Regions from separate parts of the Metabacillus elymi genome, predicted to be linked through region 2. Evidence: predicted binding sites of a transcription regulator. Region 2 holds the regulator's gene; each other region holds the start of a gene.
What was found. The regulator Rex, encoded in region 2, represses fermentation and respiration genes when NADH is low (regulators of the CRP and FNR family bind a similar motif). The targets are predictions, from matches to a motif close to TTGTGAAATATTTCACAA.
Positions count from the first base shown of each region.

Region 1: the regulator Rex is predicted to act here: its motif matches at 3,581-3,598, upstream of ric (iron-sulfur cluster repair di-iron protein).
Region 3: the regulator Rex is predicted to act here: its motif matches at 6,178-6,195, upstream of HUW50_RS07940 (AtpZ/AtpI family protein).

Region 1 is NZ_CP055263.1:5,360,619-5,371,231, reverse strand. It holds gene HUW50_RS24800 (small multi-drug export protein) at 1-331, shown strand, start outside; gene HUW50_RS24795 (hypothetical protein) at 399-935, opposite strand; gene HUW50_RS24790 (nitrate/nitrite transporter) at 1,040-2,548, opposite strand; gene ric (iron-sulfur cluster repair di-iron protein) at 2,833-3,534, opposite strand; gene HUW50_RS24780 (HD-GYP domain-containing protein) at 3,853-4,752, shown strand; gene HUW50_RS24775 (8-amino-7-oxononanoate synthase) at 4,769-5,089, shown strand; gene HUW50_RS24770 (YitT family protein) at 5,386-6,012, shown strand; gene HUW50_RS24765 (hypothetical protein) at 6,103-6,387, shown strand; gene HUW50_RS24760 (spore coat protein) at 6,487-7,077, shown strand; gene HUW50_RS24755 (hypothetical protein) at 7,097-7,474, shown strand; gene HUW50_RS24750 (ring-cleaving dioxygenase) at 7,817-8,794, shown strand; gene HUW50_RS24745 (alpha/beta hydrolase) at 8,860-9,471, shown strand; gene HUW50_RS24740 (SOS response-associated peptidase) at 9,566-10,234, opposite strand; gene HUW50_RS24735 (YjcZ family sporulation protein) at 10,388-10,489, shown strand.
Region 2 is NZ_CP055263.1:2,230,328-2,240,940, reverse strand. It holds gene HUW50_RS10760 (CPBP family intramembrane glutamic endopeptidase) at 224-958, shown strand; gene HUW50_RS10755 (YdiK family protein) at 955-1,158, shown strand; gene tatC (twin-arginine translocase subunit TatC) at 1,163-1,921, opposite strand; gene HUW50_RS10745 (twin-arginine translocase TatA/TatE family subunit) at 1,939-2,133, opposite strand; gene HUW50_RS10740 (redox-sensing transcriptional repressor Rex) at 2,157-2,801, opposite strand; gene moaC (cyclic pyranopterin monophosphate synthase MoaC) at 2,997-3,491, opposite strand; gene HUW50_RS10730 (ABC-F family ATP-binding cassette domain-containing protein) at 3,876-5,813, shown strand; gene tsaD (tRNA (adenosine(37)-N6)-threonylcarbamoyltransferase complex transferase subunit TsaD) at 6,419-7,441, opposite strand; gene rimI (ribosomal protein S18-alanine N-acetyltransferase) at 7,438-7,890, opposite strand; gene tsaB (tRNA (adenosine(37)-N6)-threonylcarbamoyltransferase complex dimerization subunit type 1 TsaB) at 7,904-8,593, opposite strand; gene tsaE (tRNA (adenosine(37)-N6)-threonylcarbamoyltransferase complex ATPase subunit type 1 TsaE) at 8,574-9,047, opposite strand; gene thiL (thiamine-phosphate kinase) at 9,063-10,046, opposite strand; tRNA gene HUW50_RS10700 (tRNA-Asp) at 10,260-10,336, opposite strand; tRNA gene HUW50_RS10695 (tRNA-Met) at 10,340-10,416, opposite strand; rRNA gene rrf (5S ribosomal RNA) at 10,457-10,572, opposite strand.
Region 3 is NZ_CP055263.1:1,643,089-1,653,701, reverse strand. It holds gene rpiB (ribose 5-phosphate isomerase B) at 1-374, shown strand, start outside; gene HUW50_RS07960 (TIGR01440 family protein) at 394-966, shown strand; gene glyA (serine hydroxymethyltransferase) at 1,604-2,845, shown strand; gene upp (uracil phosphoribosyltransferase) at 3,137-3,766, shown strand; gene HUW50_RS07945 (S8 family serine peptidase) at 3,864-6,107, shown strand; gene HUW50_RS07940 (AtpZ/AtpI family protein) at 6,328-6,549, shown strand; gene HUW50_RS07935 (ATP synthase subunit I) at 6,557-6,925, shown strand; gene atpB (F0F1 ATP synthase subunit A) at 6,947-7,681, shown strand; gene atpE (F0F1 ATP synthase subunit C) at 7,758-7,970, shown strand; gene atpF (F0F1 ATP synthase subunit B) at 8,184-8,705, shown strand; gene HUW50_RS07915 (F0F1 ATP synthase subunit delta) at 8,702-9,247, shown strand; gene atpA (F0F1 ATP synthase subunit alpha) at 9,263-10,613, shown strand, end outside.

The sequences.
Region 1 (10,613 bases), 2.6 Mb from region 2:
AGTAGGTTTGAGAGAGGTCGAAGGAGGAGAGGCCCAGGGTATTGATGAGGCACTATCTGAAAAGGATTCCAAAAAGCAAAAACGAGCAAGGTCTCTTTTTGACAAATATGGTTTACCAGGGTTAACAATATTCGGTCCACTTCTTGTAGGTTCTCATATTTCTGCTTTTATGGCTATGTGCTTTGGATCGAAAAGAAGTTTAGTAACAGGCTGGATGATTACTAGTTTAGTAATATGGACAGTTGTATCAACTATTGCTGCTAGTTCAGGTGTGACTTTTTTTGCTCCAGATGTAGAACAGAACGGATTTCTTGTCCGAATATTTCAATGAAAAATAGCTTCTATGTACAAGATTTTGATTTATACATAGAAGCTATTTTTAATGAAGTTTATTTGCTTTACCACTCATTTGTTGGTTGGATTGATAGTTTATTTCCTTTATATGTTCTCTCACCAAAAAGAGTGATTAACGTACATTCAATAATTGAGGATGTAAGCTCATCGGCTTTATATCCTACGAACATACCTGAGGCAAGTTCTTTATCATTTTCATCCATCACACGAACTTTTTTTCCTTCTAATGAGGAGAGTTTCGCGTCTTGTAAAAAACCATACCAATTCTGCCAGTTAGAAACAATATGAGCACCTTCACCATTACTTGTGTAGCCAAGTAAACTATCATTGTCATCAATTTTTGCATTCATCTTTTTCATTATACAAAGGATAATTGTATGGATCATGGTGTATTCTTCAAGATTTAATCCAGAAGAAAACAGTAATTTCAATGAACAATTGGAAGAATCAATTGTTGCTTCAATGAGCTTTTTATCTTTAAGATAATAATTATATTCATTTTTCACGAATAGAAATCCTAATTCCTTAAGCGTAGATCCTACATTTTTTGAAGGTGAGAAAAATAAAGTTGCAGATAACATATGCTTATACTCCTTAAACACTAAAAAGTTGATTTACAGATTTTGATATGAATACAAGTGAAAAAGCTGATGATTTTACTCAGCTTTTCTCATCTTTTAGGAATCTATATATTCATTCGTTTTTCTTCAGAAATATCACTAAATTGTCCAATATAATATTTTACTTCGCCAGCATCATTGCTTACTTGACTTATTGTTAACCACTCAGGGTAAATTTCACCATTTTTACGTTTGTTCCAAATCTCACCTTGCCAGTAACCATTCTTTTTCACCTTATCCCATAGATCCTTATAAAATGATTTGCTATGTTGTCCTGATTGTAATAGATTTGGTTTTTTTCCAACGGCCTCTGCTAAAGTAAAGCCAGTTACCTTTGTAAATGCTGGATTTACTTTTTGAATCACACCATTAGGATTTGTAATCATCAATCCTAAGGCTGTATTTTCAATGATTTTATTTTCAATGCTAAGTTTTTCTTGAAAGTACATCCAGACGACAATTACAAAACTAAGTAGAGCAAATTCAGATAAAGCCATAAAGCCTATGGCATAGTGACCAGTAAAATTAAAGACTGCAGTTAAGACAAGTGGTGGAAAAAAGCCCCCAAGACCACCCATTGCAGCAACAATTCCATTTACAATTCCAGCTTGCTTAGTGAAATATTGCGGTACTAGCTTAAAAATAGTTCCATTACCTATACCTGCACAAAATGCTACTGTTAAAACTCCAACTGTGTAAAGTTCGATAGTAGGGGAGAAGGATAATAGGACACCAGAAAAGGTAAGACCTGCAAAAACAAGCATTAAGATGAAGTACGTGTTAAATTTGTCAGCTAACCATCCACCAACAGGTCGTAACACTGTTGCTAAAGCAATAAATCCGGCTGTACGCATGCCAGCTCCAACAGGATCAAGACCGAAATGATTCACAAGGAAATTTGGTAAATAAATCGTAAAAGCAACAAATGCACCAAATGTAATGAAATAAAATAGACATAAAAACCATAACGTTTGATTCCGATAAACCTCTTTAATTTGTTTCATGATAGGGAGATTAACTTTGTGTTCTTTTCTGTCACCGAGGATGAAATTGAATAAGGCAAATACGAATAAAAGCACTAAATAAAACCGTACTGTATTTCCCCATCCAAAAGTATTTGCCATGACTGGTGCTAAGAAAGCAGTTATTGCAGTTCCAATATTACCTGCACCATAAATACCATTAATTAAACCATGTTTTTCTTTCTTGTAGTATTTAGGAAGAGATGTTACCCCAATTGAGAATGTTGCTCCACCAACTCCTACTAACAACCCACCGATAATTAAATCTATTAATGAGTTCGCATAGCTAAGATAAAAGACTGGAAAAAGCAAAATGAGAAAACTGATTGTAAAAGTGATTCGTGCACCAAAACGATTTGTGTAATATCCTATTGGAATACGCAATAAGGAACCTAGTATAACTGGAATCGCTGTTACCAGTGCAATTTCTTGATCTGTTAAGTCGATATCTTGTTTAATATTTGGCATTAAGGAAGAAATTAATACCCAAACCATAAAACCCGCTGTTAAACTTAACGTCTGAAGAGGTAATTGATGTTTTTGACTCTTCATTATTAGTTCTCCTTTCGAACATGTCATTCATTTTTTAGCTATTTACGTGATATAGAAGTATAATAGCAAATGGATTCTTTTCTGTTTGTGAAAAATATCACAGCGATGAATTTATTTTAGACTTCTTTCGCAAACTTTGATTGCTTATAACAAGTATTACGGCGTGGTTGATTATAGTGAGAGATGCTAGCTTTCCGCGGGGATATAAGTCATTGCAAATAGCAAAACTACCCTAATCTTGCTGATCAGGGTAGTTAGTCATTTCTGTTAAAATTGTAAATTAATTAACACATATACCTTGGAAAAAGGATATTATTTTCAAGGTGGATGTGTTGAAACATATCATCCTCTAACATTTCAAGACGATTATAAACCAACCGATATGTGCCACATGCATCAGAAGGCAATAAATAATCATGAGTGATTTCACGAATTTTTTTTAAAATCTTCCCAGCTTGATCATGTTCAGCAACTAAAGACTGGATGATAGGAGTTAGTTCTTTTAGAGACTGCTCTGTTTTATTTTTTTCGTGTTTTATTATTTCTGGGAATGCAACTGTTTCTTCTTTTTTAAAGTGCTCATCAATTTCACTTTTTAACTCATTAAAAAGTGTTAATACCGTTTTAAGATGTGGATGCTTATCACCGTGAACAAGAGCAACTTTATTTACATATGGCGTCATTTGTTTTACTTCTGATGCGGCATATTGATGATGTATAGAAATGATATGATTAACAAGTTCTTCTGATTGAACTGTTCTCCAATCGGTTTCAGCAACTGAGCGGATGTTCTTTAGATAAAATTGCTCTAGTTCTTCTAAAAATTCTTCCTCTTTTAATTTCCTTTCAGAAATTGCCTGTTCAAGAGAACGTGTTCCTCCGCAACAAAAATCTATTTTATATTTTTTGAAAAAGTCACTGGATTGAGGGAACGCTGCAACTATTTCACCTATACTTGTAGTGCGATCAAATTTTTGATTATTCATAAATTGCACCTCCTATTTGAAGAATACATGATTGAGAATCAGAAGAATGTGATTCAAATCACAATAATATGAAGGATTTCTTGTTATTTGTTTAAATTCGTAACTCGACAAAAATATCAACTCTAACCATAACTATATACCTATTATAAAATTAGGTAAAAGGAATTATTGAATATCCAATAAATTCTTATTAGAACCATTTTTTAACAAGAACTATATGGTATTATATTCATTTTCTCAAAACAATCTATGCGATTGTACAAGCATCTACTATAATTAGTGAAGACATCTGAATTCTATTAGAGAAGAGAGGTTCATATGAAGGGGATAGGAAATAAGAATCATTTTATAGAAACAGTTCAAATGAAAGGTTTAACCATTTCACTTATCGCTTCAGCTGATCAGACTGAGATTATCCATCATAAGCTCGAACCAAATACTAGATGGGCTTTAGAACCTGAAGAAGGTTGGGAAGCACTCGAGTATTTAATTGTGGTTTCAGGAGAACTAAAACTGAGCACAAATGGTGGATATGAGATCTATAAAACTGGAGATTCATTTTATAGAAGTCCTGTAAAGGAACATTATGTTTTTCAATCAATAGGGACAACCGAATTTTTGTACGTTTCCTCGCAACCTGTATTTCATCGTTACAGTCAAATTTCTAGAGATTTAATGAACTTGGCAATATCGATCGAAAAAAAGGATGGTTATACTGGGGACCATTGTGCTAGAATTAGTAAACTATCGATGCTAGTTGGCGAAGCAATGGGATTAAATTCAAAACAGCTTTTACGCCTAAATATGGCCTCCTTCTTTCATGATATTGGTAAAGTTAAAATTCCTTTAGACATTTTACTAAAGCCTGAAAAACTCACTCAAGAAGAATGGGAAATAATGAAAATGCATACCTCCTATGGGAGACAAGTTCTAGAGGAGACAAAGCTACCATTATTAATGAGCGCTGGTCTTGTTGTCGAACAACACCATGAACGTTACGACGGGAAAGGCTACCCATTTGGGTTAGCTAAAGATGAGATTGAGGTAGAGGCTTCTATTATATCTGTTGTAGATTCATATGATGCCATGACAACTGATCGTTCTTATCAAAAGGGAAGATCAAAGGAAGAAGCCATTTTAGAAATTAACCGTTGTCGTGGAACGATGTATAATCCAATCATTGTCGATGTGTTTAATGATGTGAAGCACAAACTTTAGGAGGAAGAAAATAAAAATGAAAAAGTTCATACTTTTACTTGCTGCTTTATTATTTGTTGTTCTTATAACAGTAACACCGGCAAATGCAGCATATCTATCTGAGCATGATAAATATATTGAGGTATCTTACGAGGATGCTAGATATATTGCTGATTTACTAGGATTAAAAGGAATTCCGCTTGGTGATCAAACAGCTACGATGAGTTTTGATATTCAAGAAAATGCGATCAAAACAATTGAAAATCGTTTAGATACTGAAATCGATCACTATTATATTTGGTTAACAATTAATGGGCAACCAGTTCTAGGAATTGACCCACCGGTACCGATGTTTTAATAGTAGTATTCTTTTAAAAGATTAATTTCTCGCTAATCATTAGGAGTATCACGATGTGATCGATTATGATAAAAGTGGAATTAGTCTTTTTTTGTTTTGAAAATTATTAAATGCATGTACTCTGGTTAACACTTTGTCATCCAGCTTCCTAGATCCTTGGGGTCATAAGCCACTCAGGAATTAAAATAGATGATTATTTCAAAATAAACCTAAGATTCCGAATACTTCCCAGCTTATTGACCAATGTCATTCGATGAGATAAGTTAAGAATTGACAACAGGAACGGGGTGTTCTCTATGAATCTTTTAAAAAAGCTTATTTTCGTGCTAATTGGACTTATCATTACATCACTTGGAATTAAACTATTATCAGATAGCTTGCTAACATTTGGGGGAACAGCGGGTATTGCTACAATTCTAACATATGTAACGAATGTACCATGGGGTGTTCTATTCTTTATCGTAAATTTACCGTTTTTCATTATTTCCATTCAAGAATTAGGCAAATGGTTTACAATCTCTAGTCTTTTATCAATAACTGGGATTTCATTTATACGAGAGTGGTTCGATCTAGTTATCCCAGCGTTTGAAATTAATATTGTTATCGCATCTATTATTTCTGGCCTGCTGATCGGCTTTGGTGTTACATTTGTTCTAAATAATGGTTCTTCACTTGGTGGAATACACATATTAGGGTTGTATATTGATAAGAAATTTAGCATTAATCGAGGAATTGTTCTATTCGTATGCGACTCTCTAATCATTTTATTTGCTTTAGCATTGGTAGGTTGGTTTAAGGCAATATTATCAATTTCATGCATATTTATAGCTAGTAGTATTATTGGACGTTATAAAAAATCTCCAATAAAAGAAATGGAACGAGATCAAGAAGCTCAATTGGTAGGTAAAAGTTTACATTCATAATATATAATGATCACTACTCTAGATTGGAAACATTTTAGGGTAGTTTTTTTATAGCTTCTCATCTAATGTATAGGTAGGGGAGGAGATAAAGTGAAATATATAACAGTTAACCAAATGATTGATTCTGTAGATTCAGTGAAAGCTAAATTGTTTTTAAAAAGTCTTTGGTATGCAATAGAAGAAGACATTTTCTCTTTATCACTCGAATATGAAGTTTTTAAACATCAATTTATGCATTTACGAGCGAGTGCACCTTTAAATTGGAGCTTGGACTGGGATGGAACTCAGTTTGCATTATCGAGACAGATTAAAAATCATGGCGTTTTTTCAATTATTGCACAATCGAATGGAACTATTCTATATAAGTTTTCTTAAAAATCTCAGAAATGATCTGGGATTTTTTTTGTATAATTTTATTTCATTAGAGGGATTTTAAATTTGGCTATAAAAAAATAGTTTCTAGGAGGAATAGCAGTGCAGAGCCAAATGAATCAAGTAAACATCGGTGCTCATGAAATCATGGATTGTCATGAAGTACTTTGCAATACAATTAATGGTATCAATCTGTTTCAACTTTACCAACCATATTGTCAAGATCAAGAGCTTAAAAATATTTTACAAAATCAACTATCTTTCATGACAAATGAGTATAATTCTTTAGTTAATGCTCTAAAACACAAAGTAAATATCAATCGTTTACCTAATGTGAAAGTGAATATGAACTTTTCGCCAAGCTATGGTATAGGCAGTAATCCTGTTCCAGAGGCTCCAAACGCTTCAATCAATCAAATGAATGATCGTGATATTTCATCTGGAATGTTAGGGTGTCATAAGACTGGAGCTGTACAAAAAATGCATGCAGCTTTAGAATGTACGGATTCACAAATAAGAGAAATGATGATTCAGAGTGCGAAAAATTGTGCAGATCAAGCATATGAAATTTGGAGTTATATGAACAACAAAGGTTATTATCATGTACCAACCTTTGATCAGACTACTACACAATCTATGATAAACAGCTACCAGCCAAGCAGTTTATATAATAACCAACAACAATCAATATAAAAAAATGGAGGTTTCACATATGCATACTCAACAACATGCCCTACAACAAATTAATGAATGTCGTCAAACAGTCCAACAATTAATTCAACAAACAGAGCAAGGTAGTCAACTATATAAACAAATGCTTCAACAAGAACAACAAAATGTACAAATGCTTCAACAACTATTACAACGTGAACAACAAGCAGTTCAAGTCATTCAACAAAGCCTGCAAGGTCACAACAAAGCAATACAGCAATGTCAGCATGTTTTAAACACATGTAATCAAATGCAACAAGAAATTTCACAAGTTGGATCATATAATGTTGAACCATCTTACCAAAGGGTACCTAATCAGCAACAACAGCTTCCAAGCTACCAAAGTTTCCAGCAAAATAGACAATTTATCCAACAATAAATCTTATAAAACAGGGTTAACGTATAAGTTTCATCGTTAACCCTGTTTTATATTATTTTTCATTTCAACTAGTTGACATATATAATTGAAGTCCTTTATAATTTATCTTGAATTCAAGATTATTTTATTATCTATGAAATTATAAAATTCTTGTACTTTAAATAAGTGTCTTGACATCCAGCTCCAGCGCCTAGCGCCTAGTGAACTTCACACTCCTCTTTGCGTTAAGTCAACATCGAATCGCTTCCGCTCTTCGTGTTTCCTTTATCTCATACGAAGTGCTCTTGTTTCTCGTCGCTGACCAAGGCGCTTGCGCTTTTGTTCTTAGAAAGGAAGGTTTTTATGAATATTAAGCCGTTATTAGGCATCCATCATGTTTCAGCACTTACTGCAAATGCAAAAGAAAACTATCATTTCTATACGAAAGTATTAGGTTTAAGACTAGTTAAAAAAACTGTCAACCAGGATGATACATCTGTTTATCATTTATTTTATGCCGATGAGCGAGGAAATCCAGGTACAGATTTAACATTCTTTGAAATTCCTCATTCTGGTAGAACATACCCTGGGACGAATAGTATTACTGCTACATCTTTACGTGTGAAAGATAATAAGGCACTCCACTATTGGAAGAATCGCTTTGAGCAATTTAATGTTGATCATGATGAAATAAGCAATGAAAGTGGAAGAGCAACACTTTCATTTCGCGATCAAGAGGGTCAGCGTTTAATACTAGTATCTGATGAAAATAATGTAGGTGTAGCAGGTGGGAAACCTTGGGCTAACAGCCCTGTTCCACAAGAAAATGGTGTAGTTGGACTAGGGCCGGTTCATTTAACAGTGTCACGTCCTGAGCGAACAATAAAGGTATTAACAGATTTAATGGGCTTTCGAGAAAAGGATGGTTACACAAAAGATGAGGATCAAAAACAAGTCCGAGTCTTTGAAACAGGAGAAGGTGGAACTGGAGCAGAAATACACGTAAGTGAATTAGATCAGGTGGGACGTGAGAGACCAGGTCGTGGAAGTGTTCACCATGTCGCTTTTCGTGTGGAAGATGTAGAAGAATTAAACAAATGGGTAGACATATTAAATGCAAATCATTTGTCTAATTCTGGGTTTGTAGAACGTTATTATTTCCGTTCATTATATTTTAGAGAGCCTAATGGTATATTATTTGAGCTAGCGACAGATGGTCCGGGTTTTGAAGGGGACGAAGATTTCGAACATTTAGGAGAAAAACTAGCATTGCCACCATACTTTGAAGCGCAAAGAAAAGAAATAGAAGCAAGACTAGAACCATTAGATACGGAACAATAGCGCTTATCCTCAGTACTAGAATTTTATAATTTCATAGTCAACAGGAAAAACAAAGGAGTGTTTTTATGCAACATATTTTCAAAGAAGGAACAGATCACAAACTCCCTACTTTACTATTACTTCATGGTACAGGTGGAAATGAACGAGATTTATTACCAATAGCTGATATGATTGCTCCAAATGCATCTGTACTTGGGGTAAGAGGCAATGTCCTTGAAAATGGAATGCCACGGTTTTTTCGCCGTCTAGCTGAAGGTGTGTTTGATGAGGAAGATTTGATTTTTCGTACAAATGAACTAAACGAATTCATTTCAGACATGGCAGATCAGTATCAATTCAATCGAAACAATGTAGTTGCGATTGGGTATTCAAATGGGGCCAACATTGCTGCTAGTCTTATGTATCATTACAACAGGGCTCTAAAAGGAGCAATTTTATTACACGCAATGGTTCCTAGAAGAGGAATCCAAATACCTGATTTGTCTGAAACCTCTATTTTTATTGGAGCAGGCACAAACGATCCAATCATTCCACCAGCCGAAACAAAGGAGCTTGCTGATGCATTAAAACTAGCGAAAGCTGATGTCACCGAGCATTGGGGAGATGCTGGTCACCAGTTAACGAGAGAGGAAATAATTAAAGCAAAAGAATGGTTTGAAAAAAACTATACGAAATAAAAAGTAAAATACGCTTGGTATTATTCAAGCGTATTTTACTTTTTATTTTCGATTTCAAATATTGAAACCACGTTGCTTTTAGAAAAACCCATTATTATAGACTATTAGTAGGTTCTAAACATTTTGCTGATTCATTTTTCGGTGAATTCACAATGCTTGAAACAGAGTATACATCCATTAATTGGTCGTTAAATGGTACTAGTAGCGTTTTGAGTTTTTCTGTGTCTTGGACATCTCTATCCAACCAAAGGTCATATTCTGAGGGGGGAAGAATAACTGGCATTCTGTCATGGACATCCTTCGTTAATTCATTAGGTGTTGTTGTTATAATTGTGCATGTGTAAAGTGGTTTGTCTCCTTTATCCCAACACTCCCAAAGACCTGCAAAAGCAAATGGTCGACGATCCTTCATTATAAACCGATAAGGTTGCTTTTCTTTCCCTTGTTTTTTCCATTCGTAAAAACCATCACTTAAAATTAAACATCTTTTTTTCTTAAAAGGCTGTTTAAAACTTACCTTTTCATCTAATGTTTCTGCTCTCGCATTTATCATCTTGTACCCAATTTTCGTCTCCTTTGACCAAGGCGGTACAAGACCCCATTGCATTTTCGTTCCAACTCGTTCCTGTCCATTTGAACCAATTACTAAAATATTTTGCGAGGGAGCAATATTATATCGGTAATCAAGTTCTTCATTAAAAATGAAGTCAAATTGGTCTTGTAAAATCGGTTGTTCGGTTGCTAATGAAAAGCGTCCACACATAAAAACCACCACCATTATGGTTATTTCAGTCCATTATACTAAGATGATACAGGAAAATAAATTACTTGTGAAATATGAAGACTAGGTTTTTTACCCATAACAGAGTGATAACTACTTACATATAGTAAACCAAACATGTGTGGAGGTGATATTATGGGTGGCGAAGGTGGTTACGGATACGGAGCAGGATTTGCTCTAATCGTCGTTTTATTTATTCTTTTAATTATTATTGGTGCATCTTATATGGGTTATTAATCAAGGAGCATAATAAAAAAATGCTAACAAAATTGGGTCAAACCTATCCAACGTTTTGTTTTACATTGGAGGGTCTGACCCTTTTGTTTAAGGGATTCTCATTTATCCAAAAAATCAACTCATA
Region 2 (10,613 bases):
AATTTCAAGTCTGAAGTTAAAATTTTTTTGAAGAACTTGCCTAAAAGATTATGTCTAAATTGTAAATACAATAAACATCTTTTGATTAATTCACCATAGTTATCATACATATGATATTTGAAAGGTATGATACAATAGGGTTTGATTAATTTTGCCCATGTTCAATTCCGTGATCAGATGTTCTGTCAAATATCACATCATTAGTCAAATGAAGGAGGCCTCTATGAAAAAGCATTATTGGTTTATTTTATTAACATATATGCTCATGCAGCTTTCAGGGGTTGCTGGGATCAGATTATTTCATTATTTAGATATAGGAGCTACACAGGTTGAAAGATTTGCATATTGGACAATCTTTAGCTTTACCCTTGCGTTTATCATTATTCTCTTTTTATTAAGGAAAGAACGTAAGAATGAGAGTTTACTTCGCGGGGAACCTTCATCTGTTGGCGCTTCTGTCGGTTGGGCAATTGGCGGATTCTTATTAGCTATTTTCGCCCAGAGCCTTGCTGCAAACATCGAAATTAATCTATTTGGTGTAGAGCCTGGATCAGAAAACACAGAAATGATTGTTAGTGTCATCGAAGTAACACCATTAGTCATTATTGTTACTTCAATTATCGGACCGATATTAGAAGAGATCATTTTCCGAAAAATAATCTTTGGTGTGTTATATAAAAGGACGAACTTTATCATTGCTGGCCTTATCAGCTCACTTCTTTTTTCGCTTTTGCATGGTGAGCCTCAGCACCTTCTTTTATATGCGTCGATGGGTTTTACCTTTGCCTTTTTATATGTAAAAACAAAGCGGATCATAGTACCTATCTTTGCCCATGTGGCAATGAATACGATGGTAATCATAGTTCAAACTGTATTTCGTGAGGACATTGAAAAAATGATGAAGCAAGTTGAAGACATGCAGCAAGTGCAAGTTATTATTGGAGGCCTTTTAACATGAGAACAAACCCTATATCCATGGGATTCTTTTATTTAACGATGGGGTTGCTGTTTACGTATTTAGCAATTAACAGTGCTGAAAATGGAATTTTTTCTTTTCCGACAATCGTTTTAATTCTAATTGCAACCTTTGATATCGGAGTGGCAATTAGAATGTTTATCCTATCTAGTAAAATCAAAAAAATGAACAAAAAAAAATGAGACTTTATTCAGTCTCATTTTTTGCATTCTCTTCCTCGAACCTTAGCTTCTGAGCTTTCCTATATGTAATTCTGGATACCCAAATACTAATTTCATATAAAATAAACAACGGTATCGAAACCATTAAATGTGATGTTAATTCTGGTGGTGTAATAAGTGCCGCAATGACAAGTAGAACAAAGTAGGCATATTTTCGCACCTGAGATAAGAACATCGGCGTAACAATTCCTAATCTTGTAAGAAACATAATAACTACAGGTAACTGAAACAGCAGCCCAAACGGAACAGTTAGCTGCAATAAAAAAGTAAAATATTCATGAATTCCAATTACTTGATTAACTTCTAGATCATTCGAGATCCTTTCCATAAAATCAACCACAAATGGAAACAAGATAAAATATGAAAAGGAAACCCCGACAAAAAACAACCCTAGTGACATTGGGATATAACTTAAAGTAACGCGCCTTTCTTTCTCGTATAAGCCCGGACTAACGAACGACCATAGCTGATACAAAATAACAGGTGACGTTATGACAAATGCAATAAGAAACGCAAATTGCATGTAAACCATTAATGGATCTGTTAAATTAAACGAATTTAGTGTTAAATTCTTTGCTTCATCTGTTTGCTGTAAATAAACGATAATCGGTCTTGAAAGTAAAAAGCCAGCAATAATAGCTATGAAAAAGAAAACGACAACAATAACAAGTCGTTTTCTAAGCTCTGTTATATGTTCAATGACCGACATTTCATTATTTTTCATATCGGTTTCATCCTATCTTACTTGACTTCGTCCTTCTTTTCTATCTTTTTCACATCATCTTCTTCATCATCTGCTAAACCTTTTGTTGCATTTTTAAATTCACGTAATGAATTACCTACTGCTTTACCAAGATCAGGTAACTTTTTTGGTCCAAAAATAAGTAATGCAACAAATGCAATTAATAATAGGCTTCCGAATCCAAGTGTTGGCATCGAAATCCACCTCCCTGTCTTTATTATTTATCTTCATTAGGATAATGTTTTAAAAAATAAACTAACGACTGAAGCTCAACCGCTAAATCAATATGATGGATCCGTATTTCATCTGGAACATTTAATCTAGCCGGAGTAAAGTTTAAGATCCCTTTAATTCCTTTGACAATAAGTCTGTCAGTAATAGACTGAGCGACAGTTGCAGGTACTGTTAAAATTGCTACAGTTACATCCTCTGGAATAATTTCTTCGAGATGATCTAAATCATAGACAGGAACTCCACCAATTTCTGTTCCAATTTTCTTATTATCAACATCAAATGCAAGTGAAATAACAGTATTATTATTCTTGGTAAAATTATAATGTAAAAAAGCTGTCCCTAAATTACCGACACCTATTAAACATACCTTCGTTGTTTCATCTTGATCTAATGTTTTTCTAAAAAAGGATAACAAATAATTCACATTATAACCATACCCTTTTTTACCTAGCGCACCAAAATATGAGAAATCTCTCCGAATAGTGGCAGAATCTACCTTTACAGCATCACTTAGCTCGGCAGAAGAAACACGCTGCTTACCAGATGAGTGTAAATTTTTTAAAAACCGGTAATATAAAGGCAAACGCTTAGCGGTTGCCTGCGGAATTTTAGATTGTTCTATATTCACTCTTTATCCCTCACATTCATACAAAACGTGCTATGACGTACCAACGTCACCATCCAAAATGAAGGGAAGAACTGTGTATAACTACAAGCCCAACACCAATATGGCGGCGTGAACGGCGCAACATAATAAATATTTATTGCAAAGAACTAGTTGCTTTTAACTAAGATGTTTTATCAATCAACTATTTGTTATTCACTAGCTCATTATATCTTCCCTGATGAAATCTCCACTTTTGCCACCAGTTTTTTCTACTAGATAGGTTGGTCCGATAACCATCCCTTTATCCACAGCTTTACACATATCATAAACTGTAAGCGCTGAAATGCTTGCAGAGGTTAACGCTTCCATTTCGACACCTGTACTGCCTTTTGTTTTTACAGTTGAACTTATCAAAAGTATATATGTACTATCACTTTTTTCCCATTCAAACTCAATATCTACACCTTTAATTGGAATAGGATGACACATAGGGATGACATTTGATGTTTGTTTAGCTGCCATTATACCAGCAACCTGTGCAACAGATAATACATCACCTTTTCCAATTTCATGATTGGTGATCTTTTCATATACCTCTTTTGTCACTTGAATGCTTGTCTTTGCACGTGCTGTTCTAACTGTTATTTCTTTTGCAGAGATATCAACCATTTTCGCTCTGCCTTGCTCATTAAAATGGGTAAATTCTGACATATTCATATCTCCTTATACGTAGACTATACACTATTTTTTAAAATCTGTCTGTTTGTTATTGTGACAATTATATGGATAGACCAAAAGCGCAAGCGCCTTGAACAGCCCCGACAAGCATAAGATGATTTAGAATAGAAGGCGTTCTTTGCCTTCAATTCTAAATTAGCTTATGACCTCGAGGGGCTAGGCGCTGGAGCTGAATCTCGTGCGCTTATCCACAGTTTAAGAATTTTATAATTTCCTAAACGAGAACAAAAGCGCAAGCGCCTTGCTAAGAGACGTAGAAAAAGAACACTCCGTCCAACAATATAGATATCTATTGTATCTTTGTTGCCCATATGTCCCTATTAAGCTAAACTTAAAGCATTAGTAGAGGTGAAAACAATGATATTGTTACAAATAAATCAACTTAGTAAATATTTCGGCGCTGACCCTATTTTATCGAATATTAAGCTAGAAGTACAAACAAGAGACAAAGTTGCCATTGTGGGACGTAATGGGGCCGGAAAATCAACCCTTTTAAAAATAATTGCTGGAGTCATGTCACATGATTCTGGTGATATCATTAAACCAAAAGATGTATCAATCGGCTACTTAGCTCAAGATACGGGATTAGAATCTCAATTATCAATATGGGAAGAAATGAATTTAGTATTTAAAGAGCTTCAGTTAATGGAAAAGGAAATGAGACTTGTTGAGCAAAGAATGGCAACAGTTGACCCTGCCCATGAATCACTTAAATTTGAGAAACTCCTAAAAGAATATGACATCTTACAAGTGAAATTCAAAGAAAACGGTGGATATCAATATGAAGCTGATATTCGATCTATCCTTCATGGACTCGGATTTAGCGAGTTTGATCCAGGTACTAAAATATCTTCGTTGAGTGGTGGCCAAAAAACCCGCCTCGCACTAGGGAAATTACTATTAACAAGCCCTGACCTTTTAATATTAGATGAACCAACTAACCACTTAGATATTGAAACTTTGACATGGCTTGAACAATACTTGCAAAACTACCCTGGAGCGATTTTAATTGTTTCTCATGATAGATACTTTTTGGATAAAATTGTAACTCAAGTATACGAGATTAGTCGACATACGAGTACAAAATATCTCGGTAATTACAGCAGCTACTTACAGTATAAAGCAGAAAACTACGAAAAAGAGCTTAAAAGCTATGAAAGACAACAGGAAGAAGTAGCTAAGTTAAAAGACTTTATCCAACGTAACCTAGCCCGTGCTTCGACAACTAAGCTTGCACAAAGCAGAAGAAAAAAGTTAGAGAAAATGGATTTAATGAATAGGCCACTTGGTGACGAAAAATCAGCCAACTTTCAATTTGATATTGAAAGACAAAGTGGAAATGATGTCTTAAAGGCTAAAGACATCTCTGTTTCATATGACTCGGTTCATCCTGTCATTTCAAACATATCCTTTTCTATTTCACGTGGTGATAGTATCGCACTAGTTGGTCCAAATGGTATTGGTAAATCTACATTACTCAAATCTATTGTTCAGAAGCTTGACTCATTAACTGGCTCATTTGCCCTTGGCTCCCATGTGCAAATTGGCTATTACGATCAACAGCAGGCAGATTTAACATCTAATAAGCGTGTGCTGGACGAGCTTTGGGATGAATATCCACAGAAGACGGAAAAGGAAATTCGTACAGTTCTAGGAAACTTTCTATTTTCTGGTGACGATGTTTTAAAGTCTGTTTCAACTCTCAGTGGTGGAGAAAAGGCGAGACTTGCACTATCAAAACTAATGCTTCAAAACGCGAACTTTCTTATTCTAGATGAACCGACAAATCATCTTGACCTAGATAGTAAAGAAATTTTAGAAAACGCATTAATTGATTACCCTGGAACAATTTTATTTGTTTCACATGACCGCTATTTTATCAATAGAATCGCTACAAAAGTATTTGAACTCTCACCTAATCATTTGAGAGAGTACTTAGGAGACTATGATTATTTCCTAACTAAAAAGGAAGAACAATTAGAGCTAGAACGGTTAGAACAGGAGGCTGGGGGGAAATCAGCTTCTCAAAAGGTGATGACAGCACAGCCAGAAGGTAAACTTTCCTATCAACAAGAAAAAGAACAAAAAAAGCTTGAAAGACAGAAGCAACGAAGAATAGAAGAGATCGAGGCTGAGATAGGTCATATAGAGGAACAAATTGAAAAAAATGAAGCTCTTCTCTGTGATCCAAACATCTATCAAAATCATGAAGAAGTACAAAGAATTAACTCTGAGAATGAACTTCTTCAATCAAAGCTAGAAAATTTAATGAATGAATGGGAAGAGTTACACTAAGAAAAGCGGAAGCGGCTTGCTCAGCGACGAGAAACAAGAGCACTCCGTATGAGATAAAGGAAACACGAAGAGCGTTAGCGATTCGATGTTGACTTAGCGTATAAGGAGTGTGAAGTTCACTAGGCGCTAGGCGCTGGAGCTAGACACCAAAACTAAGTATAAAAGTTATACTTCTTTACTTTAAAAAAAAACAGCGAAGCAACTTCGCTGTTTTTTACTTTAAATGTGAGTTACATATATCTTTCGACATTTTTTTAACGCCTAGATAATAATAGAGAGATCAGTAAGGTTTTCTTTACTTTTATCCACACTATAATTCCTTTATTTCCAACATATCAACAGACTTATACACATTATCCACAAAAAATCTAAAAACTATCCTAGTTATACACAACCTAAACTATGCCGATATGACAGGATTTTTACTCGTTTTACACAATTCTACAAATATCGTGCATATTCTGTGGATAACTTTGTTCATAACTCTTATTTACATATAAAAAAGGTGACTCAATCATACCTTCAGCTCAATATATAGATCAATACAAGGTAAAAGATCTATATATAAGTAAACTAGGAAGGTTATGACCCAATTGAGCCACCTTTTAATATGATGTTAATTCAAGTCCAGGATTCGCATTTAGAGCTAAATCACTTCTAATGCCTTTATCATATAGAACGCTACCAATAGCCGCAATCATTGCTGCATTATCTGTGCAGAGGGACAAAGGTGGAATAATTAATTCTAACCCATCCCTTGAAGAAAACTCTTTTTCTAAAGCTGTACGCAAGCCTTTATTTGCTGCAACACCACCAGCTAGTAACAGTTGTTTTACAGGATATTTATCCACAGCTTGTGATGTTTTTGTCACGAGCACATCAATAACACTTGCTTGAAAACTAGCAGCAACATCTTTAGCTTCCAATATTATTCCCTTTTGCTTTGCATTGTGCAGCGTATTTATAACTGCTGATTTGAGTCCACTAAAGCTAAAATCAAATGATCCTGCACCTAACCAAGCTCTTGGCAAATCAATTGTTGGTTTTCCCTCATGTGCTAATCGGTCAATATGTGGACCACCAGGATAAGGGAGCCCTAAAGTTCTTGCAACCTTATCATATGCTTCCCCGGCTGCATCATCCAATGTTTCACCGATCACTTCAAAATTAGCATGTTCTTTCATATAAACAAGCTCAGTATGCCCACCTGATACCACTAAAGCTAATAACGGAAACTCTAACTCTTTAATAAGACGATTTGCATAAATATGGCCGGCTATATGATGAACACCTATAAGTGGTATACCATGGGAAAATGCTAATGCTTTTGCGGCATTAATCCCTGTTAATAAGGCACCAACCAGACCTGGTCCTTCAGTTACTGTAATTGCTGATAAGTCATTAAAGTCAAGGTTCGCTTGTTTCATTGCTTCCTCAAAGACAATTGTTAATTGTTCAACATGGTGTCTAGAAGCAATCTCAGGGACTACACCTCCAAATCGCTTATGACTCTCAATTTGTGAGGCTACTACATTTGCTACGATTTCACGACCATTTTTAATAATAGCTACAGCTGTTTCATCACAGCTTGTTTCAACACCTAATATATATTGATCTGTTCGATTCATACTAAATTCACCCACATTACTAAAGCATCTTCTTGATTATCTGTATAATATCTCTTTCTTATTCCACCTGATAAAAACCCGACCTTTTTATATAAAGATTGTGCAATATGATTAGAAACTCTTACCTCTAAGGATAACCGTTTTGCATTCATTTCTTTACTTAACTGGATTGAAAACCTTAGAAGAGCTTCACCAATCTTCATTTTACGATAATCGGGGTGTACTGCTATGTTTGTAATTTGTGCATCATCCATAATCACCCATAAGCCACAGTAGCCAATCACTTTCCCCTCAAATTCCACTACTAAATACTTTGCAAATAAATTTTGCTCGAGTTCATAAAATAATGACTCTTTCGACCAAGGTGCTGAAAATGAAAGCAATTCGATTTGATAAACCTCTTCAACATCTTCTCTTTGCATCTTTCTTATCGTAAACCTATTATCCAAGTTCTCCACCATCTTACTTTTGCTGTTCTAGCCATTTTGCTTCTGCTTCAGCTAGTCGGATATAATTTGGAACAAGGGAATGGACATCTGACGCTTCTTTTGTTAAGCCAATTAACCCTAGTTCACTTGGTCTCGGGTTATTTAACGTAACTTGTCCAAATTCACCCATATCTCCTAACGTGCTAACAATTGTTTCTTTATGAATCACAACGTCATTACCTACAAATAAAACCCGTTCCTTTTTATCCTCAAGTATTTTTAGCCAATCAGCAAGTAAAAGATTTTGATCGTTTTTAATTGTTACTAATCCTCCATTAGCATATTGATATAAGCCAGTATAAACTTGGCCTCTTCTCGCATCAAATATAGGAGAAATGAATCCATTAAAATATCTTCCGTTTGCTGCTAACACTTCTAGACTAGAGACACCTACTATTGGGATTTTCAAAGACCATGCCATTGTTTTCGCGATTGATACCCCGATACGAACCCCAGTATATGATCCAGGACCAGTAGCTACCACTATTTTATCAAGCTGCTGCGGGGTTACGTCACAATCACTTAGTAACCTATCTATAGCTGGCATTGCACGTACAGAATGGTTCTTTTTCAAATTTGTAATATACTCACCAATTACATTTCCTTCATCGACTAACGCTATTCCGAGCACATAATTGGTCGTATCAATTGCTAATACTTTCATTGCTTAACTCCTTACATATTTCAACATAATGAGAACCATATGGAGTCATCATGATTTTCCTTGTTGAATCATTTACATATAAGATTTTTATATCCAATCGTTCACTTGGTAATTGGTCTTCTATTAGATGTGCCCACTCTACCACTGTAATTCCATCTCCATGAAAATACTCATCAAAGCCTAAATCTTCATCAGCGTCCTCTAAACGATAAACATCCATATGATATAAAGGCAATCTTCCATCTTTATACTCTTTAATAATTGTAAAAGTCGGACTGTTTACATTGCGCTTTATTCCTAAACCTTTTGCTAAACCTTTTGTAAATGTTGTTTTTCCTGCACCTAAATCCCCTTCAAGTGTCACAACATCACTTTTTTTCACCTTTTCAGAAAGGCGCTTTGCAATTTCTAATGTTTCTTCAGAGCTATTTGTACTAAATTCGAATTCTTCCACTCTTACTCACCTTACTTATCTATTGAAGTGGTTGTAACCAGACTTTTCAAGCTTTATCACTTCTTGATTTTCTCTCTTTAGTAAAACGCCAGAATGGCTACAAGTAACCAGGCCAATCTTGGTAATTTTAATCATTTGCTCATCACATGCTTGTTTTAATTCAGTCCATGATTCTATTGAGGTAGTACCAACTAACTCAAAATCCTCACCACCAAAAAGGATCCACTTGTTTATATCATTAAAATTCTTTAATAAGAGCAATTCACTACTAACTGGAAGATCAATTTCATTAATTTCTATTCCTAACTGACTTGCATCAGCAATTTCATGAAGCTCACTTGCTAAACCATCACTAATATCATTTAAAGAAGCTCTTTCCAGTTTTGCGATAAGCCTACCCACTTTAACCTGTGGAATTGGCTTCTTATGACGATTAATAAGATAATTCTTATTCTTTTTATCTTCAATCGCTACTTGGTCTAATAATACAGCTAATCCAGCAGAAGAGTCTCCAATATTCCCTGTAACAAAAACGATATCTCCATCTCTAGCATTACTTCTAAGCGTCAGTACGTTGGGTTCTACTTCACCAATAACTGTAACTGTTATAGTAAGCTTGTCTGCAGTAGAAACCGTATCACCGCCTAATAAATCCATTTGATACATTTCCGCAAGCTCTTGCATTCCCTTAAATATCTCTAAAAGCTCATGTTCTTCCCAACTAGATGGAATAGCAATAGAAACCAAATAATAGATAGGGTTTGCGCCCATTGCTGCAATATCGCTTATATTCACAGCTAACGACTTATAACCAATTTCTCGCGGAGAAGATAAAGTTTTAAGAAAATGTACACCTTCTACCATTGAATCAACACATACTACTTGATTTTTATGAACTGAAGGCTCATAAACAGCAGCATCATCACCAATTGCTACTTTTACATTTTCTTGAAATATTCGATTGGGTTTTATTTTACTAATAAAATCAAATTCATCCATGTCTTTCTCCTAAATTATGAAAAAACCTTAGGAATTGTTTCCTAAGGAATGATCTCTTTTTAGTTTAGCTAATAGTTGTAGTTTATCCAAGTTTTTCACATTCTATCGTATCACATTTATCTTTATGTTGGCATTACAATTTTTTTTGCTCAAAGGTAATTAAAAAAGGACATAAAAAAAACGAAACATCTATGTTTCGTAACAATCAAAAAATGGCGGTCCGGACGGGACTCGAACCCGCGACCTCCTGCGTGACAGGCAGGCATTCTAACCAACTGAACTACCGGACCATTTGGTTGCGGGGACAGGATTTGAACCTGCGACCTTCGGGTTATGAGCCCGACGAGCTACCAGACTGCTCCACCCCGCGATAATAAAAAGTATTTAGTTATTAATTAACTTAAGAAATCACCTGGCAACGTCCTACTCTCACAGGGGGAAACCCCCAACTACCATCGGCGCTGAAGAGCTTAACTTCCGTGTTCGGCATGGGAACGGGTGTGGCCTCTTCGCCATCATTACCAGATAAAATATTAAGTTGAAGGGATATTCCTTCAAAACTAGATA
Region 3 (10,613 bases), 590 kb from region 2:
TGAACATTGAGTATGATGATATGGGCTGCGAGTGTGACACCTCGGTTGACTATCCCGATTATGCATTACCAGTTGCAAAAAAGGTAGCCAATGGCGAAGTGGATCGTGGAATCCTTATTTGTGGTACAGGCATTGGCATGAGCATTGCTGCAAATAAAGTCAAGGGCATCCGCTGTGCACTAGTCCATGATATGTTCAGTGCTCAAGCGACCAGGGAGCATAATGACACAAATGTATTATCAATGGGCGAACGTGTCATAGGTCCTGGCCTTGCAAGAGAAATCGCGAAAATCTGGTTAACAACCGAATACCAAGGTGGGCGTCACGCAACACGAGTTGGTAAAATTAGTGAATATGAAAATGAGCACAACTAAAAAGGATGTCGTATAAACGATGACAAATCTTGAAATATGGCAGCAAGACCTATCTAATCTTTTGGAAGATTTTAATGCCCAAGCCAATCTGGTAAAAGACGATATTGTGGTAATTGGTTGTAGTACAAGTGAAGTGATTGGTGAAAAAATCGGTACAGCAGGCTCAGAAGAAGTAGCTGATATGATTTTTCAAACACTAACAAAGTTTAAAGAAACAACAGGTGTGCATCTCGCCTTCCAATGCTGTGAGCACTTAAACCGTGCATTAGTGATCGAAAAACCAGTAGCCAAAGCAAATAAATTTGACGAAGTCACAGTCATTCCAGTTAGAAAAGCTGGTGGAGCAATGGCAACGCTTGCTTACCAACAGATGGAAAGTCCAGTCGTCGTTGAGTTTATCAAGGCTGATGCAGGAATTGATATTGGCGATACATTCATAGGCATGCACCTAAAGCATGTCGCAGTACCATTGCGCAGCAAAATCAAGCAAATTGGATCAGCGCACGTTACCATGGCAAAATCACGTCCAAAGCTAATTGGCGGCTCAAGAGCTGTGTATGAAGCTACGAAAGAGAATAGTTCATGCCACTAAAAGTAGAGGGATCAACATTTTGAAGGTTGGTTCCTTTTTTTATTTGGGAACGTAAGACGTAAAATTGTAAATTTACCTCTCTCACTGGAATCCGAGGTCAGAACCAATCTGCTCGGAAATTGAACCGCAACACCAAATAATTGAACCACAAATCAAAATAATTGAACCTGGCACTAAAAATACCTGTTCAAAACGGAGTAGATTGAACCACTCTGCCAAAGAATTGAACCGCAACACCAAATAGTTAAACCACAAACCAGAATTATTGAACCAACTCAAACTTACCACCACTAACGTCAAACTATAAATAAAATTACAAATATTCACTTTTTAAGGTTGACTTTGTCAGAAAAAGTAACGACAATAGGTTGTATCAATTTCTGTCTTTTAAAAAATACTATAAAGAACAGTAATGGTAGTGTTTCCAATCAAACGAATGTTTTTAACAAGAACTACTACTAATATTCGTATTTAAGCCTATTGTTCAGCCAAAAAGGCAAAAATAATAAAATTTTTTCAGAAAATCTTTTACAATGCAGCTAATAAACGTGTACAATATAGATGGAAATAGACGTTGAAAAAGCTGTGTCAGATAAAACCATAACTAGTGTTTTTAATGAAGGGAGATTCAAACGAAATGAAACATTTACCAGAACAAGATGCAAAGGTATTTGAAGCCATCCAACTTGAACGTACTCGTCAGGAAGCGAAGATTGAATTAATTGCTTCTGAAAACTTTGTAAGTGAAGCTGTCATGGAAGCGCAAGGATCCGTTCTTACGAATAAATATGCTGAAGGTTATCCAGGTCGTCGTTATTATGGTGGCTGTGAGCATGTTGACGTAGTAGAGGATATTGCAAGAGATCGTGCGAAAGAAATCTTTGGTGCAGAATATGTAAATGTTCAGCCTCACTCAGGTGCGCAAGCGAACATGGGTGTATATTTCACAATTCTAGAGCAAGGTGATACGGTTCTAGGAATGAATTTATCTCATGGTGGTCACTTAACACATGGTAGCCCGGTAAACTTTAGTGGAGTTCAATACAACTTCATTGAGTACGGTGTTGATGAAAAAACACATCTAATCAATTATGATGATGTATTAGAAAAAGCAAGAACTCACAAGCCAAAGCTAATTGTTGCCGGTGCAAGTGCTTATCCAAGAGCAATTGACTTTAAACGATTCCGTGAAATTGCTGATGAAGTAGGCGCATATTTCATGGTCGATATGGCTCATATCGCTGGTTTAGTTGCTGCTGGACTACATCAAAATCCAGTACCATATGCTGATTTTGTTACAACGACAACACATAAAACACTTCGTGGACCACGTGGTGGTATGATTTTATGTAAAGAGGAATTTGGTAAGAAAATTGACAAATCAATCTTCCCTGGTATCCAAGGTGGACCTCTTATGCATGTAATTGCGGCAAAAGCAGTATCTTTTGGTGAAACTCTTCAAGATGATTTTAAAACATATGCACAAAACATCATTGACAATGCGAAGCGTTTAGCGGAAAAATTACAATCAGAAGGTCTTACACTAGTTTCAGGTGGTACAGATAATCACCTATTATTAGTAGATGTTCGTTCACTTCAATTAACTGGTAAAGTTGCTGAGCATGTATTAGACGAAATCGGAGTTACAGTTAATAAAAACACAATTCCTTTCGAAACAGAAAGTCCGTTTGTAACAAGTGGTGTTCGTATTGGAACTGCTGCTGTAACAAGCCGTGGCTTTGGTGTTGAAGAAATGGATGAAATCGGAAGCATCATTGCGTTTGCATTGAAAAATCATGAGGACGCAACAAAGCTTGCTGAAGCAAAACAACGCGTAGAAGACTTAACAAGCAAATTCCCTTTATATAGAAACCTATAATATAATCAACAGGGACTGACTTACATTTTGTGAGCCAGTCCCTGTTTTTTATTGTCTATTTATGTCGAATGGTCAATATCCCATTGATTTCGGCTGATATATTTCAGTTTCGGACAATATAGCAAGTAAGCTGGACAATAAACCAGGATTTTCAGACAATATGACATTTTCCGCTTAGAAAACGGAGAGAATAAAAAGAGTTAGAAAGTTTAAATAAATAGAACTCACTTGAAACTATAATTGAATTTCTGTAAAATCTATTGAAGTGTTAAAAGAAAAGGAGATGATTTGATGGGGAAAGTATACGTGTTTGATCATCCATTAATTCAACATAAACTTACATATATTCGTGACAAAAGTACAGGAACAAAGGAATTTCGTGAGCTTGTTGATGAAGTGGCAAGCTTAATGGCGTTTGAAATTACCAGAGAACTTCCATTAATGGAGGTTGATGTTGAAACACCTGTTTGTTCGGCAAAATCTAAGGTGCTTTCAGGGAAAAAACTAGGGATTATCCCGATACTTCGTGCAGGTTTAGGAATGGTTGACGGAATCTTAAAGCTAATCCCAGCTGCAAAGGTTGGACATATTGGCTTATATCGTGACCCAAAAACACTACAACCAGTTGAATACTATGTAAAACTTCCTTCAGATATTGAAGAGCGTGAATTTATTGTTGTTGACCCGATGCTCGCAACAGGCGGATCTGCAGTAGAAGCAATTAATTCCTTGAAAAAACGTGGTGGGAAAAATATCAAATTCATGTGCTTAATTGCATCACCTGAAGGCGTCGAAGTAGTAAAGGAAGCACATCCTGATGTTGATATTTATATTGCTGCTTTAGATGAAAAGCTTAACGATCATGGCTATATTGTCCCTGGATTGGGAGATGCTGGTGACAGACTTTACGGAACGAAATAATATAGTAGAAAAGGGAAAACCTCATTTAACGGGTTTTCCCTTTTTTTGTACATGTTTTTCTAAATGAGGAACAAACTAAAAAGGGAGGTGGAATTAGATGGGAATCATCAAGAAGATTATACCTTACATCATTTTACTACTATTAATATCCTTCACTGCCACAACGAATGGTGAAACCTATCCTAAACGACCACCACTTCCTAGTGAGAATCATTTAGAGGAAAAAATTCAAAGGATCATGATAGTAGTAAAAAAAGAACAGTTTCATCATTTTAAAAAGAGAATAAGTGAACAACCTCAATTAAGCATTCATCAAACCTACCAAAATGTATTTTATGGATTTTCAATAGAAGGTCCTCTCGAAATACTACAAACTATCCAGGAAGATAAGGCTGTGCTTCATTCAAGTCAAGTTGTTTCCTATGCACCACATATAAATGAAAGTGTTCCGTTTATTGGAGGAGAAGAAGTAAGGGGACTATTTGACAGGGATGATCATAGACTCACTGGAAAAGGTGTAAAAGTAGCGATAATTGATACAGGGGTCGATTATCATCATCCTGATCTGTATCGAAATTATCGAGGTGGCTATGATTTAATTGACGGTGATAAAGATCCAATGGAAACGATGGCAGCTAATGGAAGTGAAACAATTCATGGCACACATGTGGCTGGTATTATTGCGGCTAATGGTAAATTTAAAGGAATTGCTCCAGAGGCAGATATTATTGCATACAGAGCACTAGGCCCTGGTGGAATGGGAACATCTGATCAAGTGATAGCTGCAATTGAAAGAGCAATAAAAGATAAAGTAGATATAATAAATCTTTCATTAGGTAATAATGTAAACGGTCCTGATTGGCCAACAAGCTTGGCGCTTGATCATGCCGTTGAATCTGGAATTGTAGCCGTAACCTCTAGTGGGAATTCAGGACCAGGAGTATGGACGGTTGGTTCACCTGGTACTTCAGAAAAAGCAATTTCTGTAGGAGCGTCCTCACCGCCACTGCAAATGCCTTACTTAAAAATATCTGGTGAGAAAGAATTAATTCCTATGAATTCTTTACAAGGAGCAAAGCCTTGGGAGCTAAAAGGCTTAGATACGATTGTATTTGGTGGCCTTGGAGAAACGAAAGATTTAAACGAGACAATGCGAGGCAAAATCGTGTTAATAAAAAGAGGGGAATTGACCTTTACAGAAAAAGCTCGTAACGCAAAACAGCAAGGAGCAAAAGCGGTTATTATTTATAATAATATAACAGGGGGTTTTTCTGGGGCTCTAGAAATACCACTAGATATTCCCGTTGTATCGATCTCAAAAGAAGCTGGATTATTAATAAAAAAACAGCTCAAACTCAAGCAAAATTCAGGCATTCGTACAATATATAAGAAAGAAGAAGATGAACTAGCTGATTTTAGCTCAAGGGGACCAGTTACAAATACTTGGGCGATAAAACCAGATGTTGTTGCACCAGGAGTTGCCATAGATAGTACCGTTCCAGGTGGATATTTAGCCTTACAAGGAACAAGTATGTCAGCACCACATGTAGCGGGTGCCTGTGCGTTAATCAAACAAGCACATCCAGAATGGAGCCCCGAACAAATCAAGGCATCCTTAATGAATACAGCAACACCTTTGAAAAATGCTCAACATAAGAAGCTAATGCCGAATGAACAAGGAACAGGGAGAATTAATGTAAAAGCTGCGATTGAAACAGAGGTTTTAGTTTATCCAGGTACACTTACATTTGGACAATACTATACGGATCATTCCCGAACAAAAGGAGTAAGAAGTCTTACACTTGATAATCAATCAGATCGTAAACAAACTATTTATTTTAAATCACCAATCTACAAGCCGGGTATTCAATGGAATCTTCCTACTAAAGTAACTTTAAAACCAGGAGAAAAAAGACAAGTTACAATTAGTCTTGATATAACACCAAACCAAATTAATCCAGGAATCCATCAAGGGTGGATTCAAATCGAACAAGAAGAAAATATAATAGAACTTCCTTATATTTTTGTGATGGATGAACCAAATTATCCGCGAGTAATGGGATTTGAATTGGTATATGGTGATCAACCTGATATATATAAGTACCAAATGTATTTACCAGGTGGGGCCGATGAAATGGGAATTGCTTTATATGATCCAGATACAATGACCTTTGCTGGATTTTTAGACTGGAATAGAAATGTACCTAGAGGAGTTTTTAAAAAAGAGATAAAAAAAGAAACGCTAAAAGAATTAAAAGATGGTATTTACAAAGCAATCATTTTTGCAAAGAAAAGTGGAAAAGAAGACCAAATTGAGGTAGATGTTTTACTAGGTGAATAATTCATTACACTTAACAATGTCAAGGGGGAGATGGGTTGAAATGTGAACGATTTGTGATGTTTCAAATAGTTTGTGAATATTTTAACTTTAAACAGATTGACATCACATATATGCTATTGTATGCTAAACGAGGGTATAATGATAAGGTTTACAATGTCAATAAAAAACCCAGCTTTTAACCTCTAAATCCGTTATAAATCTAGTAGCGAGGATTTATAAAATGCGTCAAAAACAACGCCATCCGCTCCATGCGATGGGCCTCATGTCAGCAATCCTTTCCCAATTAGTAGGTTCAGTCTTGATTGGTATTTTTGGAGGAAAATGGATTGACAATTACTTTAAAATAGAACCGCTTTTTTTGATCGTCGGCCTTCTGCTTGGACTAGCTTTTGGAGTTTACGCCATGCTTAGATTGATCCACTACTATTCTTTAGGAGAATAAACATTTCATGTTTGATATGCATCTGATGTTTCGCAGATATCGAAAGTACATATTTTATCTACTAGCCCTCTATGTAATTGGGTGGGGTTTTACGGAATATCAGTCTGTTTTTCTAGGGTTAATCCTAGGAACTTGCATTACTCTGTATAATTTGTGGATCATGGTGAGAAAACATAATCAGTTTGATCGCGCCATTGAAGAAGGAAGAAAAGCGGGATCGTTAGGAACAACATCGCGAATGGCAGCAGCTGGTGTTGCAGTCTTCTTTGCTATTAAGTTTCCTGACTATTTCGATCTAGTTAGTATCATTATTGGATTAATGACGATGTATATCGTTATTATGATAGATTATGCAATTCAACATTCACGCGCTTAGCTGGGAAGAGAGGTGAATCAATTGGGTCACGAAGCTCCTGTGGTACATTTTTTAGGACTATATTTTAATTTATCAAACGTATTAATGATTACGATATCTAGTATCATCGTTTTCTTAATCGCACTTGCGGCTACACGCAGATTAGCAATGAAGCCAACAGGTATGCAGAATTTTGTTGAATGGGTTGTCGACTTTGTAAAAGGTATTATAGGCAGCACGATGGATTGGCAGACGGGTGGACGTTTTTTAACGTTAGGTATGACATTATTAATGTATGTATTTGTATCAAATATGTTAGGTCTACCATTTGCAATAGTTGTTGACCATGAATTATGGTGGAAATCTCCAACTGCTGATCCTGCAATTACATTAACTCTAGCAATTCTTGTCGTAGCATTATCACATTACTACGGTATTAAAATGAAGGGTGTATCTGAGTACGGTAAGGATTTCTTCAAGCCGATGCCTTTCATGTTCCCACTTAAGATTATTGAAGAATTTGCGAACACATTAACGCTTGGTCTTCGTCTTTACGGGAATATTTACGCAGGTGAAATTTTATTAGGCTTGCTTGTTAGCCTTGGAACAAGCGGATATGTAGAAAGTTTTGGAAGTGGAATTATCGGCACACTTGCCGCAGCAATTCCAATGTTAGCATGGCAAGGGTTTAGTATCTTTGTGGGTGCAATCCAAGCATTTATTTTCACTATGTTAACGATGGTTTATTTGGCACACAAAGTGAGTCATGACCATTAATCAATATATGTTCATACTTATTGAACTAAAACAAAAGAAATACTACTTTTCATACATTTAAAGGAGGAAATTAACAATGGGTTTATTAGCAGCTGCAATTGCAATTGGTTTAGCGGCACTAGGTGCTGGTATTGGTAACGGTCTTATCGTATCTCGTACAGTAGAGGGGATTGCACGTCAACCAGAAGCTAAAGGTGCATTACAAACAACAATGTTTATCGGGGTAGCATTAGTTGAGGCGATTCCAATCATCGCGGTAGTTATCGCATTTATCGTTATGGGTCAATAATTCGATAAGTAAAAAGTATTAATATGGCGAAGATCATTCAAAGCGAACCTTCGCCTTTCCTTTATGCACAGATACGTAAACTTTTGATTAACAGTAATAGTTTACCTTTTAAACTTTATACAGAATAGAAGGGTTTCTTAGGAACGAGTAGTTCATCGGAAGCCGAACACTATCAACCCATCATGGAACTCTTGAAGGGAGTGAAACCGAGCTATGTTAACGTTTGATTTAGCGTTAGGTGCGTCTACTGGCGGCCTTAACACAGGTGATATCGTATTTCAGCTTGTAATGTTCTTAATCCTACTTGCACTTTTAGGTAAATTTGCATTTGGACCAGTTATGAACATAATGAAGCAACGTGAAGAGCATATTGCTAATGAAATTAATAGTTCTGAAGAAAGAAATATTGAAGCACAAAAGCTAGTTGAAGAGCAACGTGATCTATTAAAACAAGCACGTGTGGAAGCTCAAGCTCTAGTGGAAAATGCGAAAAAGCTTGGTGAGCAACAAAAGGAAGATATCATCCAAGCAGCTCGTTCTGAAGCTGGCCGTCTTAAAGATGCAGCACTACAGGAAATCGAGAAAGAGAAAGAGCAAGCAGTTGCAGCATTACGCGAGCAGGTTGCATCTTTATCCGTATTAATTGCTTCTAAAGTAATTGAAAAAGAGTTGAATGAACAAGAGCAAGAGAAATTGATCAACGACTACATCAATGAGGTAGGCGAAGGTCGATGAGCAAAGGGATCGTTGCGAAACGTTATGCAGTAGCTCTTTTTCAACTTGCAAAGGAACAAAACATAATCGATCAAATCGAAAATGAATTGCTCGTTGTAAAACAAGTATTTACAGCGAATAAAGAACTAATAGATGTCCTTAACCATCCTAAAGTTACAAATGAAACGAAAAAGTCAATTGTAAAGGAATCATTTGCAAGCCTTTCAAAACAGGTAGTAAATACACTTTACATTTTAATTGACCGACATCGTTCAGATATTGTAGCAGATGTTGTCAATTATTTCGTGCAACAAGCAAATGAAGCGCGTGGTACAGAGGATGCAACTGTATACTCTGTTCGAGCACTTACAGATCTTGAATTAACGTCAATTTCTACTTCTTTTGCTAAGAAAATTGGCAAAACTTCACTTCGTTTACAAAACGTTGTTGATAAGAACCTAATAGGTGGCGTAAAGCTACGTATTGGCAATCGTATTTATGATGGCAGTATAAGCGGTAAGCTTGAACGAATAGAACGACAATTAGTCGCAAATAGATTGTAGATAGGGGTGAAACTCATGAGCATCAAAGCTGAAGAAATTAGCGCGCTGATAAAGGCGCAAATTGAGAACTATCAGTCTGATATAAAAGTTAGCGATGTTGGTACTGTAATCCAAGTTGGGGACGGTATCGCTCGTGCTCATGGCCTCGACAATGTCATGGCTGGAGAGCTAGTAGAATTCGCAAATGGCGTTATGGGTATGGCTCAGAACCTTGAGGAAAATAACGTTGGTATTATTATTTTAGGACCTTTCACAGATATTCGTGAAGGTGACGAAGTTCGTCGAACAGGACGCATCATGGAGGTTCCTGTAGGTGAAGCTTTAATCGGTCGTGTCGTTAACTCATTAGGACAACCTGTTGATGGATTAGGTCCGATTGAAACAACAAAAACTAGACCAATTGAAAGTCCAGCACCTGGCGTTATGGACCGTAAATCTGTTCATGAACCACTTCAAACTGGTATTAAAGCAATTGACGCATTAGTACCAATTGGGCGTGGACAACGTGAGTTAATCATCGGTGACCGTCAAACTGGTAAAACTTCTGTAGCAATCGATACAATCTTGAATCAAAAAGATCAAGATATGGTTTGTATCTATGTTGCAATTGGTCAAAAAGAATCAACTGTACGTGGTGTTGTTGAAACATTGCGTAAGCATGGTGCATTAGATTACACAATCGTTGTAACTGCATCTGCATCACAACCTGCTCCAATGTTATTCTTAGCACCTTATGCTGGGGTAACAATGGGTGAGGAATTCATGTATAACGGCAAGCATGTTCTTGTTGTATATGATGACCTTACGAAGCAAGCTTCGGCATACCGTGAGCTTTCATTACTACTTCGTCGTCCTCCAGGTCGTGAAGCATACCCTGGTGACGTTTTCTACTTGCATTCTCGTTTACTCGAGCGTGCTGCAAAATTAAGTGATGCAAAAGGTGCAGGTTCATTAACTGCATTACCATTCATTGAGACACAAGCAGGTGACGTTTCGGCTTATATTCCAACAAACGTTATCTCAATCACTGACGGACAAATCTTCCTTCAGTCTGACCTCTTCTTCTCTGGCGTACGTCCAGCGATTAACGCAGGTTTATCTGTATCTCGTGTTGGTGGTTCAGCACAAATTAAAGCGATGAAGAAGGTAGCTGGTACATTACGTCTAGATCTAGCTTCATATCGTGAACTTGAATCATTTGCTCAATTCGGATCTGACCTTGATAAAGCAACACAAGCTAAATTAAACCGTGGTGCGCGTACTGTTGAAGTACTAAAACAAGGATTAAATAAACCATTAGCAGTTGAAAAACAAGTTGTCATTCTTTATACCTTGACTAAAGGATTCTTGGATGATATTCCTGTAT